Regions from separate parts of the Priestia sp. FSL R5-0597 genome, predicted to be linked through region 3. Evidence: riboswitches for the same ligand, from Rfam matches in the RefSeq annotation. Region 3 holds a riboswitch; each other region holds the start of a gene.
What was found. Region 3 has a riboswitch for cyclic di-AMP ahead of MKX72_RS02305 (cation:dicarboxylate symporter family transporter). Riboswitches for the same ligand answer to the same signal wherever they lie in the genome.

Region 1 (7,227 bases), 3.2 Mb from region 3:
GTGTTCTTCATTCTTCACAAAAAACGTTACCATTAAAAAATAGGCAAATTTCTCAATCACTTAACCCAATTAGTACATAGGATATAGAGACTTTTATTAAAGGAGGTTACACATATGGGCGCAAAAGGCGGTTTTGGTTTTTCATTTATCGTTGTTTTATTTATCCTATTAGTAATCGTAGGGTGTTCTTGCTACTACTAATTTTTAGAGAGGATGAACATCATTCATCCTCTCCTATTTCAAAAAAAACCATGCTTTCGCATGGCTACATACCGATTAGATGAATGAGTAGAGGAACTCATTGTTCGGCAATATTGAAGAAATTTTTGGTTTTTACTTCCGCCTAGTATGCCCTTTTTGACGGGGGCTATGCGCAAATAAAGTTAACGTTTAAAAGCGAAAGCCAGACGCACCTACAATAACAAGTAAAACAAATAACACAACGATTAACGCAAAATTTTGTTTTCCCACGTACCATCCCTCACTTCCTGTTATCTGCTTTTAGTGTATGCAACAGCTTGGCAAAATGTTTAGGACAGGGGTGCGGATTTTTCCAATGAGAAAAACCTTCAAATTTCGCCAAAAAAAGTGAATCATATTTTTGTTTCTTTCGTTATATATAGTAAGAGATTTTTTTACTATAAAAAAGGAGGGGCTTTAATGCGCCGACATTCCAAATTGCCCATTGTTCTTGTTTTTGCCTTCTTTTTATTCATCGCAACTGTTTTGTGCGTAACCTCTTATATGTCTTGAACGTATAAATAATATAAAAAAATCGCCTCATCGAAGGCGATTTTTCTATCCTAGCATTATATCTTCGTTTGGATAGCGAACGGCTTCACGCTTTTGCTTAGATAATGAAAACGCAAGCGTTAATGGCCCCACTTTTCCTAAAAACATGATAAAGATAATAATCACGCGTCCAAAGTACGAAAGTTCAGGAGTCGCTCCCATCGATAAACCTACTGTTCCAAACGCAGAAACAACTTCAAACATAATTTTTACAAACGGCAGGTTTTCCGAAATATTTAACAGGAAGATGGCCCCAAACACAAACATAATTGAAATCATCGTAATGGCTAGTGCCTTAAACACATGAAGAGGAAGAAGTCGTCTCTTTAGCAGCACAATATCTTCCCTGCTTCGTAAAAATGCCCATACAGAAAAGACAATCACCACAAACGTCGTGAGTTTGATACCCCCTCCTGTTGACGCACTCCCTGCACCAATGAACATCAATAAAACCATTAAAAACACCGTTGCGTCGTGCAAATGAGCTAAATCAATTGTATTAAAGCCAGCGGTTCTTGTTGTTACCGCTTGAAAATAAGAAGCCCATACTTTGTCTCCTAATGATAAATTTCCGAGCGTATGCGAATTGCCGTACTCTAAGAAAAAAATAAAAAGCATGGCAATCACGTTAATGGCGAACGTGCTGATAATCATAATTTTTGAATGCAGCGTTAGTTTTTTATACGATTTTTTCACCCACATATCAGCAAGGACGGTAAACCCTAACCCACCAATAATAAAGAGAAAAGAAATCGTGATGTTAATAATAGGATCTCCTACATACTGAACTAAGTTATCAGACAGCAGTCCGAACCCTGCGTTATTAAAAGCCGAAATCGAATGAAACAAGCTAAAGAACAGCCCCTTAGACCATCCGAATTCCGGAACCCAGCGTATCGCTAAAAAGAGCAGTGCAACAAACTCAATTAAAAATGAAAAGATGAACAACCTTTTAACTAGCAGCACAACTCCACCGACGCTCGTCTGATTTAATGCCTGCTGAACGAGCATACGCTCTTTAAATCCAATTTTTTTACCTAGCATCATAAAAATCAGCACGGCAAATGACATAATGCCGAGACCGCCTATTTGAATTAACAGCATAATAATCGTTTGACCGATGACGGTAAAACGCGTACCTGTATCTACGACGGCTAAGCCGGTCACTGTCATAGCGGAAGTAGATGTAAAAAGGGCGTCTACCCACCGGATTGGCTCAGTAGTAGAAAAAGGCATCATCAATAGAAGAGCACCAATAATAATTCCTCCGCCAAAAATGGAGACAAGCAGCTGCGGAGGAGTGAGTTTAATGATTTGTTTTTTCATGAGTTAAACTCCTTCTTCTTCAAAACGGTTCAAATCGCGATTATGTCCGATAACAATCAGCATATCTCCTTGTTCAATTATTTCATGCGCGGTAGGCGAAATCACCATTTCCCCGTCTTTTCGCTGAAAGCCGATAATATTGCAGCCGTACTTGGCACGAATGTTCAAATCAAACAGCGTTTTATTATGAAGCTTTTTAGAAGCGACAATTTCGACAATACTATAATCCTTTGACAGTTCAATGTAATCAATGATCTTTTCTGACACCACGTGATGAGCAATCCGCTTCGCAATATCGCGCTCAGGATGAATGACTTTGTCCGCTCCTATTTTCTCCAGCACTTTTTGATGATACATATTCACCGCTTTTACCCATACTTGCTTAACGCCCATATCTTTTAAAAGCATCGTTGCAAGCACGCTTGCTTCAATATCGTCTCCAAACGAAATAAGAGCATGATCAACGTTACGAATGCCTAGCCCTTTTAAGCTAGCTTCATCAATTGCGTTCGCTTGCACGACATATGTAGCTGAGTTGCTATATTTCTTTACTACCTCCTGATTGCGGTCAATAGCGAGCACATCCACATCCAAATTAGCAAACTCTTCAACCAAACTGCCTCCAAAACGACCTAATCCCAATACAGCAAACTGTTTTTTCATAATGTATTTATTCCTTTCTTCAACTGCTGTGTGTTCTCTTAGCTTATACTTTTTCTAAAAAATTACATGTTTTTCTTAAAAAAAGCGCAAAAAAACACAGGAAGGCTCCTGTGTTTTTTCACACTCTTCCCCCTCAAAACGCTTGCGAAGTTAGCTGTCGGGTTCGGGTTTTAAGAGTAACCCTACCTTTTTAAGGATTCACCCCGGAGCACAATATGTGCGTAAATAATGGGTCCTCCGCTCCGTAATGGATTAAGCGATTTTTATTCAAATGTCTATGATCTATTTTTTAGAATAATCGATTCGATTCATGATACGTTTCACTTCACGAAAGCTATCTTACTCCTGTGGATTTTGTCTGTCAAGATATTTTTAGGGAAGACATCACTTGCGCTGCAAACTGCAAAAATCATATAAATCTAAACCGACAATCAGTTTGTGAAATTGATCAAACAAATTAATAACGGCCAAAAGCTCTAATAGCTGCGTATCACTGTAAAATTTCTTTAATTGATCCATATCAGCATCCGTCAAATCCCTTGGACGCACTCGGTATACATCTATAAATCGAAACAGCAGTCGATCTTTTTCTTCCAGCTCTTTTTCTCTTAACACTTTTTGATTAAGCGTCTTATCGCCTACATATGACATGCTCATACACGTCTCACAGCCGTTAACACCTGCTAGATAAAGCCTGATTTTTTCCTTAGTCTCTCTTTTTACTATATCACTGTTCCAAAGCTTGTCGTATAGCTCATCATACAACCTTTTTACATCTGGAATTAAATTCAGTGCTTTTTCAAAATTTGTTCCCTCTTCGTTTGTTAACAAAACTCTTGCCATTTTTTACTCACTCCTTTTTAATTATTATAGTAAGAAAAATGGAGATTTCAGATAACAAATAAAACATATTATCTGCTGTTACTAATCAAATGAAACATTAATATGAAAGAAGGTTTTCAATTGAAAATTGATGAAATTGATTTATCGATTTTGCAGGCACTGCAGCAAAACAGCCGTCTTTCCTTAAGAGAGCTAGGAAAACAAATTAACCTGTCTCCTCCTTCAGTGGCAGAGCGAGTAAGACAGCTAGAGAGCTTTGGTATTATAAAAGGATATACAATCGATATTGATTATGAAAAGCTGCAGTTGCCCGTCTCGTGTTTTATTGAAGTAACCATGAAAAACGGAGAGCACGAGCGTTTTAAAAGATTTATTTCTCAGTATCCCTATGCTTTATTCTGTGAACGCATCGCCGGACAGGCTTGCTTCATTACAAAGCTTCAGCTTCCTCACCTGCACGTACTCGAGCAATTTATTAACGAAATTACACCTTATGCCAAAACGATTTCACACATCGCCCTTTCTCACGTGGAGATGTCTTCTGCATTATTGAGTCATTTAAAAGATGAAAAGTGATTAAAACATACGTTCACCGTACTAACGAAAAGATCCGAACGATTCATCGTTCGGATCTTCTTTCCACTAAACTACTTCTGTCCTAGCCTCTTTTGTTCGTCCAAAAGCATAAAAAATAACCCTCCAAAGCTGGAGGGTATAAATTTTCCGAATAATGAAAGTTTTACAACTTCATTCTATCAGGTACCGACATTTCTGTCTACTTAAAAATGTAAAAGAGCTCTCTATTAATAGAAAGCTCTTTTACCTGCTTGTTTTTTGAAAACAATCAATCTATATAAAAGGGAACTACCTAAGGTTGAAAGTCACGTGAAACCTTGGCAGTTGATCCTGGATATACCGGTTGATATGATTCAAAACAAGTTCTTTCATCATTTCTTCTTTGACTTCTGATTCCGTTTTTTTATCTTTTTGTTTTAAAATAAGAATATAATAGACTTTACCCATTTTAATGGGCTTACTACACTCTCCGATGTGCTGTTTTTTTAAAACATCTATAAAAGAGGGAGATAGATTCGAAAGCTTTAGATTATCATCATTCTCTATTTTGCTGATGGTCTGGACATCAGCATATTTTTTTTGAACGTCTTGAAGCGATGTTCCTTTTTGCAGCTCAGCCGCAACGGTCTCGGCATCATGTAAAGTTGTAAAAGTTAGCTGCGAAAAAGATACGCGCGTTACATCATTCTCAATACGTGTATAGTAAGCGTCTAGTTCATCAGACGTAATTTGTTTACGGAAATATTCTTCTAATTTAAACTGATTTATTAGCTGTTTAGTTACATCGCTAGAACGAATGTGCAAGACTTCATAGCCTTGTTTTCTTGTATCTTCGTCATATGAACGTTTGATTTGTTTCCACATATCCTCGACTTTTTTCTGTACCCTGTCACTTGTCTTTAGATGCGAAATTAAGATTTTTTGCATGACAAGCTGCCGCAACAACTCTTTGCGGTAGCTTGTATCATTTAGCGGAGCATCGGGATTTAAGAACCCTTCAACTGCTAAAAAACGATTGAATTCAGCTCCTGTCACCTTTCCTCCTTCATACGCTGCCACTTCTTTAGCAGAAGATAGCTGACTAATTTCTACAGAAGGAAACATCGTGTTTGAATGCTTCCCTCCGCAGCCTGTTAAAAATCCGAACGCTGTTAATACTGCTAGCAGCAGCTTTAACGGTGCTGAACTCATCCATTGTTATCCTGCTGCTCTGAAAGCTTCAGAGAAATAGTTTGTTTTTTTCCATTTCGGTACACGTCTAATTTTACTGTGTCTCCTACTTTGCGTTTTGTGTATAGATATTGACGTAAATCACTGGATGTTTTGACTTCATTTCCATCGATGGCAACAATCACGTCTTTTGATTGTAAACCAGCATCAGAAGCAGAAGAGAATGGTTCAACCGTCGTTACGACAACTCCTTCAGACGTATCGCTTGTTAGGCCTAGCTGATCTTGTTTTGTTGCAGCTGAAAGCTGACCTACATCTTGAAGACCTACCCCCATATATGGACGCGTTATTTTTCCGTTTTTCATCAGCTGTTCAATTGTTGGCTGCACTTCATCACTTGGAAGAGCAAAGCCGATTCCTTCTACATTGTCTTCTGAAATTTTCATACTGTTGATACCAACTACTTCACCGGAAGAATTGATCAAGGCACCGCCGCTGTTTCCTGGATTAATCGCCGCATCCGTTTGAATTGCATCTACGTTCCAATTCTCTGAAATAGGGACAGAGCGTTTTGCTGCGCTCACGATACCTTGTGTGACCGTACGAGAAAATTGTTCACCAAGAGGGTTTCCGATTGCAAGAACCGTTTCACCCGCCACTAAATCTGATGATTTTCCGAACTTCGCCACTTGTTCAACATTTTTGTCGGACATTTCAAGCACCGCTAAATCCGTTAGCGCGTCAGCTCCGACAATTTTAGCTTTTTCTTTTTGTCCGTTTGAAAGTGACACTTCTACTTCGCTTGCGCCGTCAATAACGTGGTTATTAGTCACAACGTAGGCTTTTCCATTTTCTTTTTTGAAAATAACACCGGAACCCGTTCCTGCTTCTTGCGTTTGGGTATCTCCAGAAAATGGATTTGTTTGCTGTTGAATATTGTTCACGCCTACAACAGCAGCTGATACTTTATTTACAACTGAAACAAGATCTGACTGATTCACGGTTGTACTTACTGTTCGAGGCGTTGTGCTCGTTGTTGTTGCCGTTTGAGTCTGCGTTGTTTGATTCGCTGTTTGCGTATCCGCTGAATCCATTAACCCTAGCTGCGGAGCGCCGTATAGCACAATTCCTCCCCCTAGCACTGCTCCCGCGATGGAAGATGCGATCACTGGAAATAAGCGTCTTCTTGGAGGCTGTGATGATGACGCAGGCTGATACTGATCATAGCGCTGCTGGCGGTTTTCATATTCTTCTTTTCGTTCTTGCTCTCTTTCATAATCACGTGGATCCATGAAAAACACTCCTTTTAACGTAGCAAATTTTATGTTATCTATACTATAAAATAAAAGTTTGGGATAAGTATCAAAACAATGTGTGAAATTGTGAAAAATTTCTTTATAACAGCAAACACGTAGTATAATAGCGGGTACATAAACCTTTAAAAAAACGCGCATAGATGGCGCAATATGCTTTATTTACCTTAATTTTCATATATTCAGAGGAAGGTGTCAAATTTGAGCTTTACACTATATTTAGTAGAGGATGAACAAAATTTAAACGAAGTTTTAACCCTTTACCTTCAAAAAGAAGGCTGGGACGTTCGCTCATTTTTTAACGGCACGGACGCAAAAGAAATGATTGCAACTCCTCCGCACCTGTGGATTTTAGATATTATGCTGCCTGATATCGACGGGTATCAGCTCATTCGCGAAATCAAGCAGCAAACGCCACATGTGCCTGTTATTTTCATTTCAGCACGCGATGCCGATATTGACCGGGTTCTTGGACTTGAAATGGGCAGCGACGACTATTTATCAAAGCCTTTTTTGCCTCGTGAACTAGTTATTCGAGCAAACA
Region 2 (7,227 bases), 3.5 Mb from region 3:
GATTTACCTGCAACATTAGCTCAAGCTTTAGATAGCTTCCAATCAAACGAAGTGATGGTTTCTGCATTAGGTGAACACTTAGCAGAGCACTTCGTTGAAGCGAAAGAAATCGAGTGGGATATGTTCCGTACACAAGTTCATCCTTGGGAACGTGACCAATACATGAGCCAATATTAATTTTTAAAAGTCGGAGAGATCGTTTGTACGTTCTCTCCGACTTTTTTGTTTTTCACAATGAATAAATAACATTCTACATACGTAAATTGAATAATATAGCTTGTTTATAAAAAAGCTGCCTGTCGTATAATTTACAGGGAGCTTTTTTATTGTTTTGTTACATACAAGAAAGAATTTGTTTACATGAATCAAAAAGGATGAGCTTTTTGTCTCATTGAATCTATAAGTAAAAGTAGTGTATAACAGATAGTGAGATTGTTTATGTGTTCACTCTGCACTGTATTTCAGTATAACTTCAGAGAGTTTTCAGCCAATCATAGTATCGTTAGAAAATACTGTTGGAGAGGAATGTAATAAAAATGAAAGAAGGAAATTTCTTTAAAGGTTTAGTGATAGGGATATTGATAAGCATTCCAATTTGGATTATTCTCATTGTTGTAGGCGTTCTGCTTTTTAAATAGGTCCTAACGTTATAAATAATAGACCCTCCTGATCTATTTAATCAACCAGAATAGAATCTGGACCAAAAGTATGTTAGGAGGAGGGAACCGCACGATGAATTGTGCGGATTTTTTTATTGGTAGGATGAACGTAGATTTCATCTATTTAGTTGCTTCTAGAAGTTGATTGGAGGGCAGGCGAAGACTCCTGCGGGAAAAGCGGAATAGGTGAGACTCCGCAGTAACGCACGCGACGAGGAGGCTCACCAGCCCCCCCGCGGAAAGCGAAGCCTTGCACGGAATTCAACAGCGATGTAACAAGCCATCCATACTAGCGCATTTATCCCATTTGTTCGTTTTGAGTTTGAAGTGATTTCGTTATGTCTCAATCTCCTTTTTTAGTAATTTTTCACTAAGTAGGCTAGTATACGTAGCACTTTTTTCCCTCATGCATATGTTAACAATAAGGAGGGACAAGTAATATGAAAAAAATTTATCTTGATGCAGGACATGGTGGGGCAGATGCAGGAGCAGTTGGAGCGAATGGACTGTATGAAAAAAACTTAGTGTTAAAAATTCAACAATATTTAATAAGCTATTTAAATAGCACTTACAGTGACTTTACGATTAAAACCACCCGTACCACAGATACTTTTTTATCGTTATCTCAGCGCGCTTCTCAAGCTAATTCGTGGGGAGCAGATGCATTTATGTCTATTCACGTAAATGCCGGTGGAGGAACAGGATACGAAGATTATGTTTATAGAAGCGCTAGCAATGCTAGTAAAACGTTTCAATCGATTGTGCACGGGCAAGTACAGCCAACGCTGCTGTCGTATAATCATCCGAATCGTGGACGAAAATCGGCCAATTATGCGGTGCTTCGCTTAACAAATATGCCTGCAGTACTAACTGAAATAGCTTTTATTGATAGGAGCGCCGATGCAGCACTTCTTCAAAATGAAGCTTTTTTAAAAAGCATGGGTGAATCGTATGCAAAAGGAATTGCCGTATATTTAAATTTACCTCGTCGTGCAGTTCCAAATCCATCTCCATCTCCAACACCGACACCAAATCCATCACCTTCTGAACCAGGTGAAAAAACGTATACAATTAAGCAAGGAGATACGCTGTACAGTATTGCACAGAAGTACGGCATAACAGTACAAGCGCTTCAAGAAGCGAATACAGGGCTTTCTGATCCTTTAACACTACAGGTTGGAAAAACAATTGTTATTCCTTCAGGAACTTCACCAACACCTACTCCAACACCACCTTCTGAACAATATCCACTTCCCAATGGAATTTTAAAACAAGGAGATTCTGGAGAAGCAGTGAAACAGATTCAAAGAGCATTAAACGCGGTTAATTTTAAAGTAGGGTCAGTAGACGGAATATATGGAGTACAAACGAAAGATGCAGTCAGACGTTTTCAGCTTGTGTATCTTCCTTATGATGTAGATGGCATTTATGGTCCTCAAACGAAAAACAAGCTAGCAGCCGTTTTAAAAGCAAAAAGTTAAAGAAAGCAGGTCTTCTGTAAGCAGGCAGAAGGCCTTTTGTTTTCCCCTTAAAAGCGCCTTAAGCACTATTTTATCGTTTACGTAAAATAATGCTTTACAAACCATTTGTACGGGAGTATATTATCTAAGAACAAAGGATAGTTATGAAAGAAACTTGTTATCAATCATACCCTTTAACCGAAAATTATATTGACCTGTTATCGCTTAATTCGTCAGAAGTGGGGGACCCAAATTTGTGCATTGTCACTTGGGGTGAATCCTTTTTTAAAAGGTAGGGCTACTCTCATAGCCCGAATCCGACAGCTAACCCCATAAGCGTTTTGGAGAGGAGGTTTAAGCTGTGTAAAAACGCTGAGAACCCTTAGTGTTTTTTTTGTGCGCTTTTTTAACATAAAAAGGTATTTTTTAGGGATAATATCACTTATTCATGAACTTGTAACGGAGCTTAGCAACGAACAGTGAATAGTAGCTAAGCAATCATCGGAGGGAAATTACGTGAACTATTCAGTTCTCAAGAGATTATTGATTGGAAAGCCGCTCAAAACAAAAGAGTTAGGCGATCAAAAGCTTAGTAAGCTTAAAGCGCTGGCTATTTTATCATCAGATGCCTTATCTTCAGTGGCTTATGGAACAGAACAGATTTTGATTGTCCTTGCAACAGTGGGCGTGCTTGCCTATTGGTATTCGATTCCAATTGCGATTGGGGTATTGGTGCTGCTGACGGCTTTAATTCTTTCATATCGTCAAATTATTTATGCGTATCCGCAAGGCGGAGGAGCTTATATTGTTTCGAAAACCAATTTAGGAGAAAATCCTGGACTTATCGCTGGGGGATCACTGTTAGTAGATTATATTTTAACAGTTGCCGTGAGTGTTTCAGCAGGAACCGATGCTTTAACTTCGGCTTTTCCAACGCTGCATCACTATAACGTAGTAATTGCGTGTTTGCTGGTGATTTTTATTACGGTTTTAAATTTACGAGGTGTAACAGAATCCGCTTCTGTCTTAGCTTATCCGGTTTATTTATTTGTGATTGCTCTTATTTTGTTAATAGCGGTGGGCTTCTTCAAAATAGTGACAGGTCAAGTTTCACCTGAGCTTCATACATCTCTCGGTACCGTGGTGCCAGGTATTAGTTTGTTTTTATTATTAAAAGCTTTTTCATCAGGCTGTTCGGCATTGACTGGTGTAGAAGCTATTTCGAATGCAGTGCCTAACTTTAAAGATCCAGGTGCAAAAAATGCTGTTCATACATTAATGCTGATGGGCGGTATTTTAGCCGTTTTATTTTCTGGCATCACGTTTTTAGCTTATTGGCTTGGCATTTCTCCAAAAGCAGATGAAACGGTTGTATCACAAATTGCATCGAGTGTATTTGGACGAAATGGGTTTTATTATTTTATTCAAGGCACCACAGCTCTGATTTTAGTGCTAGCAGCGAATACGGGTTTTTCAGCTTTCCCTTTGCTTGCCGTAAACTTATCGTCTGATAAATACATGCCAAGAATGTTTCAAATTCGCGGCGATCGACTAGGCTATTCAAATGGAATTGTGATTCTTGGAATTGCTTCTATTGTCTTACTTGTCGCCTTTAAAGGAGCGACGGAACAATTAATTCCTCTTTATGCAGTTGGAGTGTTCATTCCATTTACGCTTTCTCAAACAGGCATGATTGTCAAATGGCTTAGAGAAAAGCCGGCCGGCTGGCAAGGAAAGCTAACCATTAACTTAATTGGTGCCCTCATTACCTTAACGGTGCTAATCATTTTGTTTACAACGAAGTTTTCACAAGTATGGTCCGTGCTCGTTTTCTTACCGGTTATCGTTTATATTTTTCATCGCATTCATACGCATTATGAAGCAGTAGGAGAGCAGCTTCGTATTAAGCAAGGAGAAAAGATTGGAAAGCTTGAAGGAAGTGTGGTCATTGTTCCTGTAGCAGGAATGACAAAGGTAGTGGAAAATTCATTGAACTATGCAAGAACGATTGGTGATACCGTTATTGCGGTGCACGTTGCTTTTGACCGAGAAAGCGAAAAGAGAATGGAAGAGAAGTGGGAAAAGTGGCAGCCTGATATTCGTATTGTTACGTTTCACTCTCAATACCGCAGTCTTGTGCGTCCGCTGTTTCGATTCATCGATATGGCTGAAGAAAAAGCCCGGGAAAATAATATGGCTATTACGGTTGTTATTCCGCAGTTCATCACGAAAAAAAGCTGGCAAAACATCCTTCATAATCAGTCCAGTCTGCTGTTAAAAGCACATTTGCTTTACCGTAAAAACGTAATCGTTACAACGGTACCTTATCGTTTTAAAAAATAATGAAACATGACTAAAAACCTCCAACTTATATGTTGGAGGTTTTTAATTTTTAAATTCACATACACTAACCATAATTGAATCTCATCAAAGGCACAAACGGAGGGATTGCATGAGTGAATTAATTAAGTTATTGCGAAAAGGAAATAAATCGGCCATGATGGCCGCTATAGTTAATACCATTATATCCATTATTAAAGGGATTGCTTTTGCTTTAACGGGAAATGTAGCGATGTTTGCTGAAACGATGCACAGCTTAGGAGACGCAGCAAATCAGTTCTTTGTTTTTATAGGTTCAGCATTAAGCAAAAAAGCTCCGACCAAACGATTTCCAAACGGATTTGGACGATTGGTTAATCTCGTTTTATTAGGGGCGGTTCTTGTAGTAGGAATTATGGCATTTGAAACGATTAAAGAAGGGTATCATCATATTCTTCATCCGACGAAGTCTTCAGGCTTTATTTTAAATATTGCAGTACTTGGCATCTCGGTATTACTTGAGATGTTTGTCCTCTTTAAGGCAATGAAAGAAATTTTGCACGATGTCGGAATGAATACTGCAGAGGTCAATGTTTTTACGCAAAGCTTTGTTCATCTAAAGAAAGCAAAGCCAGCAACTAAGCTTGTTTTTATGGAAGATCTGGTAGCCACTGGAGGAGGCGTATTGGCTTTAATTGCCGTTTTTATTTCGCGGTTTACGCCTTTTCATCAAGCTGAAGGAATTGCTTCTATGCTAATTGGTCTTATGATGTTTTTTGTAGTAGGACGAGTATTTTTAGATAACGCTGCTGGAGCGCTTGGTGAAGCAGATAAAGAAATGGAAATGAAAATTGGCGCCATTGTTATGCAAGATGTACAAGTGCGTGATATTCAAACGTTAATGGTGATGAAAGAAGGAGAAGAGCTTCACGTTGAATTAAAAGTAGAAATTGATCCTTCTTTAACAGTAGCAGAAGCGGATGATATTAAAGATCGTCTCGAAAATCGTATTTTACAGGAAAAAGGAATAACGGATGTCATTATTGAATTTGATGAAGATGATGGAATTCCTGACTGGGTGACAAGCGATTTACAGCTTCAAAAAGAATAAAAACAATAGGCTGAAACAAAAGTATTTTAGTTGAAAAGAAATCTGGACGAGTTTGATTCTTGATGGAGAATCAAACTCGTTCGGATTTTTTTATGGTTAGGGTGAACGTTGGTTTTCTGTATGTAGCTACTTCTAGCAGTTGATTGGAGGGCAAGACGAAGACTCCTGCGGGAAAAGCGGAAGGGGTGAGACCCTGCAGGAGCGCAAGCGACGAGGAGGCTCACCGGTCGCCCGCGGAAAGCGAAGTCTTGCACGGAAATCAACAGAGGTGTCACAAGCAATCCCTGCTAGCTTATTTATTTCATTTGTTTCCCTTTAGACTTGCTTAATTTAGTTATGTCTCAATCTCTTCTTTTTTATCATGTATTTTCTGATGCGAACAGCTTTTATGTTTTAAATCGATCTTTTAATAAATTCCATAGGGAACTCACTCCGAGACTAATGCTGATCAGAATTCCTGATAAAGCTACTATTAAAGCGATATATTCAAAGATAGAAAACTGCTTCATACTATCCCAATTGATGTTTCCCTTTAGCTTGCTAATAACTAAATTCATTCCGTAAATACCGGAAAGAACGGTATAAATCGTTAAAATTAATAATAAGTAATTGTGACGCTTGGCCGCGATTTTCTCTTGATTTTGATACAAAGTACCAAGGGTTTCTTTGACTTCTTGATAAAGAGAATTGATGTGGAAGATTTTTTTAAAGAGCTCAGAAAACTCTTGACCTTCCGTGCGAGAGCTAATTTCTAAAAATAAATATTTACCTGAAAATACAGTAATAGAGCGAATTAGTCGCTCGATGCCCTCTGAATTTTTATGAAACGTGAGCTGAGAATACTCATAGGATAGTTTTAGCAACACGATTTTATAGAAAAAATGCAAAAATAAATTATAGTAATGTTGGCCAAATAGATGATTCATCAAAAGCTGATCCGTTTTAGAGTCTGTCGATTTAGAAATACACGAAAACACATGGTCTGTTATAACGTAATAGGTTTCAGGAGCCCATCTGGAATACACGTGTTTGGTATTATACGTTTTAATATACTCATGGTTGTGTGCAGAGATAAACGGTTTCCCGTCAGGCGTATAGCTATTTAGCTGCCCAGTACGAAATAAAGTTGTGGAGTTAATCTCTTGCTCTTGATTTACCGTTACATAACTTAATACAAACATCCGTTCATCGATAAAATAAGGAAGACTCCCGACGTGCTGTTCACGCGTCGCTTCTTTTTTGATGTGTTCGTTCAAAAATGGCGCGAGCTGTGAAAAAATATAATCCTGTACTTTGCTATAGCGATGATGTTCATAGGTAATGGTGGATCCATGCTCTTCAGCAAGCTTCGGTTCTAATACACGAAAATGATTCATGAATTCTAAAATGTCATCATAGGTGTAATGATTATGACTCATCTCAGTGCGAATGGTCATGACGCCAATTTCAAAAGGACATAAAAAAACATCCACAGACAGCACGTTGCTAGACACGGTGGTGGAGGAAGTTTGTAGCGTAACGGTATGGTCTATTTTTTTTGAAAATCGAAGCAAGCCTTCTTTTTCGCACGAATCAGGAAATAGAATACATTCAATGTAAGGAAGAAAATATTGATCCAAGCTATCATGAGATACGTAATACTGTTCTCCGTAGTATTCTTTTTCTACATGTTTGTTTT
Region 3 (7,227 bases):
AACTGGGCATATGATTATTGTGGATGACCTGTGGTTAAATTCAAAAGAATTATTTTCATCTCCAGTAGCTAATACATTTAAGATTGTTATTCAGCTAGGGTCGATCTTAGCAGTAGTTGTTATTTTTAAAGATCGTTTTATTAATTTATTAGGATTAGGAAAAAAACCAGCTGCTGCAATTGGACCGACAAATCGCTTAAATTTAATGCAGGTAATTGTTGGTTTGTTACCCGCAGGAGTGTTAGGCCTTTTGTTTGATGATTACATTGATGAACATTTGTTTTCTTTAAATACGGTGCTAATTGGCTTAGTGGTCGGAGCTGTATTAATGATTCTAGCAGATTTGTTTGGACCTAAACGTCCGCGTGTAGAGACGGTGGACCAAATGTCTTATGGACAAGCACTAGGTATAGGACTGTTTCAATGTATTGCTCTTTGGCCAGGTTTTTCTCGTTCAGGCTCAACGATTTCAGGAGGGGTTCTTCTTGGAATGAGCCATAAGGCAGCCGCAGATTTTACATTTATTATGGCAGTGCCAATTATGGCAGGAGCAAGTGGACTTTCATTGGTTAAAAACTGGCAGTATTTCACATCAGATGCACTACCGTTTTTTATTGCTGGTTTTATCAGCGCCTTTATTTTTGCGCTTATATCGATTCGCTTTTTCTTAAAATTAATCAACCGCATTAAATTAGTTCCGTTTGCCATTTATCGAATTATCTTAGCGGCTATTCTATATTTTGTATTTTTATAAAATAAATAAGCGTATTTTATAGACATTTAAACTTCTGATAAAGACTTAAAAAGCAAGAAAAAGCTATTGCAACATTGCAATAGCTTTTTTGCATAAATATATATTATTGTCTTTTGAAAGCGTTTTATAAACATGGGTATTGACAAAACGTGTCGAAAAATAGTAAATTAATATTTGTGCAGTATAAAGTTAAGTAAAAGTAAGACTTCTGTTTAGTTTTATTGACTGTAAAAAACGTATGACAACGTATAGATCGTTTTAATTTTATAAAAATTGAATAATAAGCTTAATCGTATAGAGCGGGGGAATCATTATCGGCAGTAAAGCTGCCTTGGGGTGAATCCTTACAAAAGGTAGGAAACTCTCAATTCCGAATCCGACAGTTAACCTCGTTTGCTTTATTGAGAGAAAGAGCCCAAAATAGCGTAAGTAAAAGGCTGTTCTTTCTTAAGAATAGTCTTTTTTTGTTTTTTCAGAAAAGTATATACAAATGTCATACATCTTTGGGGAGGTACATCTATGAAAAAAATTCGTTTTGGTTTGGCTACGCAGATTTTTACCGGTTTAATCCTCGGTGTTCTTGTAGGAGTAATTTGGTTTAACGATCCGCGTGTAGTAACATACCTGCAGCCGCTGGGAGACTTGTTCTTAAGATTGATTAAGATGATTGTTATTCCAATTGTTATCTCAAGTTTAGTCGTTGGAGTTGCAGGAGCAGGTAGCGGTAAACAGGTCGGAAAGCTGGGCGTTAAAACCATTCTCTATTTTGAAATTATTACAACTTTCGCAATTGTAATCGGTGTATTGATTGCTAATATTTTTCACCCTGGACAAGGTGTAGACATTCATTCAGCACAGAAGAGTGATATTTCACAATACGTTGAAACATCCGAACAGCAAGAAGGAAAGTCAGTGGCTGAAACGTTCTTACACATTGTTCCGACAAACTTTTTCCAGTCAATTGTTGAAGGGGACATGCTAGCAATTATCTTTTTTACAGTATTGTTCGCACTTGGAGTAGCGGCAATTGGAGAAAGAGGAAAGCCTGTTGTTCAATTCTTTGACGGCGTTTCTCACGCAATGTTTCACGTGGTAAACCTAGTAATGAAAGTGGCTCCGATTGGAGTATTTGCTTTAATTGGTGTAACAGTTTCGAAATTCGGTTTAGAGTCACTTCTTTCATTAGGAAAGCTTGTTATCTTAGTTTACTTAGCGTTAATTTTCTTCCTACTTGTTGTATTAGGAGGAATTGCGAAATGGGCAGGAATTAACATTTTCCACTTATTCCGCTATATGAAAGATGAACTGTTGTTAGCATACAGTACATCTAGTTCTGAGACAGTTCTTCCGCGAATTATGGAAAAACTTGAAAAGATGGGCTGTCCAAAAGCTATCGTATCGTTCGTTGTACCAATTGGTTATACATTTAACCTAGATGGTTCTGTTCTCTATCAAGCGATTGCAGCGTTATTCTTAGCGCAGGTGTATGGTATTGATTTAACGATCGTTCAACAGCTGACGCTCATTCTGGTATTGATGGTTACATCTAAAGGAATGGCTGCGGTGCCAGGAACATCATTTGTTGTATTACTGGCTACTCTTGGAACAATCGGCGTTCCGGCAGAAGGATTAGCCTTCATTGCGGGAGTAGACAGAATCATGGATATGGCACGTACGGTTGTTAACTTAGTAGGAAACACACTAGCAGCAATTGTGATGTCTAAATCTGAAGGCAAATTTGACCCTAAAAAAGGTACAGAGGTCATGAGAGCCGGCTAATTTATAAATTAAAAAGCTACTTATTCTATTCAAAAAATTAGAATAAGTAGCTTTTTTCATAATAATTCCTTTATTATTATGGAAATTGACCCTATAATATGTAACATCAGGTATAAATATATCCAAATTTTATTCTTACATAAAAGCAGTCACTGGTTCCTTTCTTTATCAATAAATATAGAGATAGCTTAGCTAGTTGGGGGATAGTAGAGTATGTGGAAAAAGCGAATATGGGTCATCGCCTCGATAGTAATCGTATGTTTGTTAATCCCTTACAGTTTACCGATTGTGTTTGCTTTATTAACAGCATTAGCGCTTGAGGGTATTGTTCAAAAATTGCATCAATCTTTTAAAATGAAGAGAGTCTACGCAGTGCTTATGACCTTCATTTTATATGTTGTTTCGCTCATACTTATTGGATTTTTTATTGTTCGGACAATCGTTACGCAAGTGGTTGCTCTTTCAAAGATAGCGCCTTCATTTGTAAAAGAAATCTATGAAACCGCGATTTATCCAACTATTATCAAGTGGAAATACTATTCAAACGCTCTTCCTACAGAAGTGATTTCTTCTATCGAGCGCACGCTTGAAAAAACCGTAAATTCATTAGATTCTCTATTAAAAAGTACCGTGGAAATCATCATTAGCTTTGCTGCTACTGTTCCTGGGTTTCTACTAGAGTTTCTTATTTATTTAGTAGCGCTTGTATTTATCAGCCTTGAGCTGCCTGCTATTAAAAATAAAATTAAGTCATTTTTAACAGAAGAAACGAAATATAAGCTACAAGTTGTCATCACTCAGCTTATCCAAGCGGGGGTTGGTTTTATTAAGGCACAAATTATTTTAAGTGTCATGACGTTTGTAATGGCTTATGTAGGGCTTTGGCTATTAGATGTTCCGTATACCGCGCTGCTTAGTTTATTAATTGTAATTGTCGATATCTTACCAATCCTTGGGACAGGCTCGGTGCTCGTTCCATGGGGGATTTTTGCTCTTACGCAAGGACATGACTCATTAGCAATCGGCTTATTTATTCTATTTGGAGTCATTACGGTAGTAAGACGTGTAGTAGAACCAAAAGTATTTTCTACAAATATGGGTATTTCACCTTTGGCTGCATTAGTTAGTTTGTACATTGGATTTAAACTTTTAGGTTTTGTCGGGTTGTTTTTAGGACCGGCTTTAGTTATTTTATACGATGCTCTTCGTAAAGTAGGTATTATTCAAATTAACTTTAAACTATAAAAGCGCTGGATAAAACTAGCGCTTTTTTTTTATTGAAACTTTTGTAGTACGTCATACGTAAAGAGGGAAAGGAAAAAACTATGTCGCGTTGGTTTTTATCTATCAATCGGCTAAATTATAGTTTTGCAGTCTTAGATTTAATGACATGAGGAGGAGAATTTTTGTTAGAGTCGGTTTTACTTTCTTTAATTGAAGCGCTAAAACAGCTCTCTTATTTTGGCGTAATTTTAGCATTAACGTTTGAGTTTGTCCCCGCAGAGCTTGTTTTACCTTTAGTAGGGTATTGGGTGTACCAAGGTGATATGAACTTGTATCTGGCTATCCTTGCAGGTACAGTAGGCGGTGTGTGTGGACCGTTGACTCTTTATGCACTGGGACGTTACGGTGGACGACCGCTAGTTTTAAAATATGGAAAATATTTTTTGGTGAAAGAAAAAGAAATTGACGCTGCCGATCGCTTTTTTAATAAGTACGGCAGCGGGGTCGCTTTTTTTGGACGGTTTATTCCAGGAGTGCGTACGGCTATCTCTTTTCCATGCGGGATGGCAAAAATGAATGTATGGCTGTTTTCTATTTACACATTTGTTGCGATGCTTCCAGTAACGGCTATTTACGTATATTTAGGATATAAGTTAGGACCTAAGTGGAAAGAGGTGGGTCCGATTGTATCTCAATACATGCAGCCTATTGGAATCGGAATTGTTGTTTTAATTGCGTTGTTTTTTATCATTAAATATGTGCGGAATAAACAAGTAGGACAGAGCTGATAAATCGAGGAAAAGAGTGAGGATATGTCAGAGCATGAACAATTGAGAATAGAATTGCGAAAAATTGAAAAGTGGGAGAAAGACCAAAAAGGACTTTTTTTCTGGGAGCGGCTGGCTCGCTTGCCTTTTTCAGCTTTAGATAAAGTAACGCCAAAGTTCATTCATCAAAAAATAGAAAAATTATTAGATGAAATTGCTAAGTATGTTGATAATGGAGGCCAGTATTTAGCTAATACGTCTGCCACGCTAGAGAAAGCATCAGCCCAATTACAAGAAAATAAGCAGCTGTCAATAGAGGATGTTCAGCATTTATCTCTGCAGGAAATGGATGAGTTGGCGGAGTATTTTATTGAAGTCCGAAAAAAGAATGCGCAGCTGCAAGGAGCTACAACCGGAGTAGGTGGAATTTTCACACTGGCGATTGATATTCCTTTTGTATTGGGACTTACGCTTAAGACACTGCAAGAAGTGGCTGTTTCTTATGGTTACGATCCCACTGAGCAAGAGGAACGCATTTTTATGGTCAAATGCATGCAGTTTTCATCCTCTGATATTGTAGGAAAGCGTGCGATTTTAGAAGAATTAGCAAGCGGCAATCGAACGCGGAGCTTGCAGCAGCTCCAAGGTTGGAGAGAAGTGTTTCTAACCTATAGAGACAACTTGGGATGGAAAAAGCTATTTCAAATGATTCCTATAGCAGGGATGGTGTTTGGGGCGTATATTAACAAACAAGCGATTAGCGATATAGGAGAAGTTGGAATGATGCTTTACCGTAAAAGACGCATTTTAGAAAAAGTCTCACAATCTAAAAAATAAAAATAGGCTGGTATGAAAGTATTTTAGTTGAAGAAAAATCCGAACGAGTTTGATTCTTAGTTGAGAATCAAATACGTTCGGATTTTTTTATTGATATAGTAAATGTAGCTTTCATGTATTTAGTTGCCTCTAGGTGTTGATTGGAGGGCAAGGCGAAGACTCCTGCGGAAAAAGCGGAACAGATGAGACCCCGCAGGAGCGCAAGCGACGAGGAGGCTCAACGGCCGCCCGCGGAAAGCGAAGCCTTGCACGGAAATCAACAGCGGTGTAACGAGCGATTCATATTAGATCGTTTACCTTTTTGTTCGTGTGTAGATGGGATTGATTTGTTTATGTCTCAATTACTTTTTTTCGACATTATTTCTAGGGAAATATGTCGAGGTGTGTTAAGCCTATTTCCTTAATCAAAATGAAAAGTAGGAATGGTAATAGTATTTTTTCGTCTGGCAATCAGTAAATAAATAATTCCAATTATACTCCATACAATACCGATAAATAAGGATGTTTTTTCTAAGTTAAGCCACATAAAAAATAAAAATAAACTGCCGAGTAAAGGCATAAGTACATATGAAATATATCCACTGAGAGATCGTTTGTTTTGTTGAATAAAATAATGGATAAAAACCGCTATGTTAACTGAACTGAACGCAATTAAAGCACCAAAATTAATTAAAGAGGTAGCTTTTTCAAGAGACAGACTTAGTGAAATTAAAGAGAGACCACCAATAATGACTACGTTCCAAACAGGCGTCTTTGTTTTAGGGTGAATATAGCCAAAAATTCTCCGTGGCAGATAACCATCTTTCCCAATTGCGTAGAGAAGTCTTGATGCACTCATATGTGAGACAAGTCCAGAAGCAATAGTTGATGTTAAGGCTGCTGCTACAAAAATAGATTGAAACAGCTGGCCGCCAATTTTATAAGCGATTTCAGCCGATGCACCTTCTAAATCATGAAACAAAGAGGCTGAAGGGAAAAGAAGCTGAGCAAAGTAAGAAACCGTAATAAATAAGGCGCCTCCCGTACATGCAATAATGAGAATCCCTTTGGGAATGGTTTTCTCAGGCTTAAGTGTTTCTTCAGCCATGGTGGTTACAGCATCAAACCCTAAAAAAGAAAAGCATAAAATAGCTGCTCCGTTTAATAAAAGAGATATAGAAGCCGATTCACTTATAAACGGTTTAAATGATAGCTCTTGCCCTTGAGTTGTAGCACTTAAAATAATAAAGATGATAGCTACTAAAATTTGAAAAGCAACTAATAGCGTACCAAAAGAAACGGTTAAATGAACGCTAAAAATATTCATTATGGTCATGATGACCACAAAGCTGATAATCCATACGGCTTTTGGAACACCTGGAAACAGAGAGCTTAGGTAAATATTTGTCAAAAGTGCATTAATCATCGGTAGAAATAGATAATCAAGAAGAGCCGTCCATCCTACCAAAAAACCAATGCTTGGATTCATTACTTGCTGTGCGTATGTATAAGAAGAACCAGCTCCAGGAAAAGCTTTTACCATTTTTCCATAACTAATGGCTGTGAATAAAATAGCAATCAACGTGAATGCATAAGCACCTGAAACATGTCCATCTGTGGATTCAGTTACAATGCCAAATGTATCGAAAACGGCCATGGGTGCCATGTAGCCTAATCCTATCACGACGATATGCCATAATTTTAGTTGTTTAAGAAGAGAAGGTCCATGATTCATATTTGTCATCCTTTCTGTGTATAATCATTCTGCAATATTTATTATTATACTATATTGTTAGATTTGTCATCTTTTTTTGAAAAAGAAGAGAAAATTGCGCGCTAAGAGATAAAGAGCGTTTAGTTAATTACTAGATAAAGCAAAAAAATGCT

Region 1: it holds a riboswitch for cyclic di-AMP, as region 3 does, so the genes downstream of both, MKX72_RS19295 (potassium channel family protein) here and MKX72_RS02305 (cation:dicarboxylate symporter family transporter) in region 3, are expected to answer to the same signal.
Region 2: it holds a riboswitch for cyclic di-AMP, as region 3 does, so the genes downstream of both, MKX72_RS20690 (APC family permease) here and MKX72_RS02305 (cation:dicarboxylate symporter family transporter) in region 3, are expected to answer to the same signal.

Annotation. Positions count from the first base shown of each region.
Region 1 is NZ_JBBOUZ010000001.1:3,664,132-3,671,358, forward strand. It holds gene MKX72_RS19280 (YjcZ family sporulation protein) at 115-201, shown strand; gene MKX72_RS19285 (YjcZ family sporulation protein) at 391-471, opposite strand; gene MKX72_RS19290 (TrkH family potassium uptake protein) at 799-2,118, opposite strand; gene MKX72_RS19295 (potassium channel family protein) at 2,122-2,781, opposite strand; cyclic di-AMP (ydaO/yuaA leader) riboswitch at 2,906-3,050, opposite strand; gene MKX72_RS19300 (hypothetical protein) at 3,166-3,624, opposite strand; gene MKX72_RS19305 (Lrp/AsnC family transcriptional regulator) at 3,745-4,200, shown strand; gene MKX72_RS19310 (peptidyl-prolyl cis-trans isomerase) at 4,489-5,391, opposite strand; gene MKX72_RS19315 (S1C family serine protease) at 5,388-6,662, opposite strand; gene MKX72_RS19320 (response regulator transcription factor) at 6,885-7,227, shown strand, end outside.
Region 2 is NZ_JBBOUZ010000001.1:3,896,128-3,903,354, reverse strand. It holds gene glnA (type I glutamate--ammonia ligase) at 1-177, shown strand, start outside; gene MKX72_RS20695 (N-acetylmuramoyl-L-alanine amidase) at 1,100-2,140, shown strand; cyclic di-AMP (ydaO/yuaA leader) riboswitch at 2,332-2,473, shown strand; gene MKX72_RS20690 (APC family permease) at 2,636-4,462, shown strand; gene MKX72_RS20685 (cation diffusion facilitator family transporter) at 4,572-5,549, shown strand; gene MKX72_RS20680 (hypothetical protein) at 5,689-5,868, shown strand; gene MKX72_RS20675 (hypothetical protein) at 5,936-7,227, opposite strand, start outside.
Region 3 is NZ_JBBOUZ010000001.1:425,470-432,696, forward strand. It holds gene MKX72_RS02300 (undecaprenyl-diphosphate phosphatase) at 1-754, shown strand, start outside; cyclic di-AMP (ydaO/yuaA leader) riboswitch at 1,028-1,167, shown strand; gene MKX72_RS02305 (cation:dicarboxylate symporter family transporter) at 1,274-2,533, shown strand; gene ytvI (sporulation integral membrane protein YtvI) at 2,747-3,778, shown strand; gene MKX72_RS02315 (DedA family protein) at 3,940-4,545, shown strand; gene MKX72_RS02320 (EcsC family protein) at 4,570-5,361, shown strand; gene MKX72_RS02325 (hypothetical protein) at 5,498-5,632, shown strand; gene MKX72_RS02330 (APC family permease) at 5,762-7,075, opposite strand.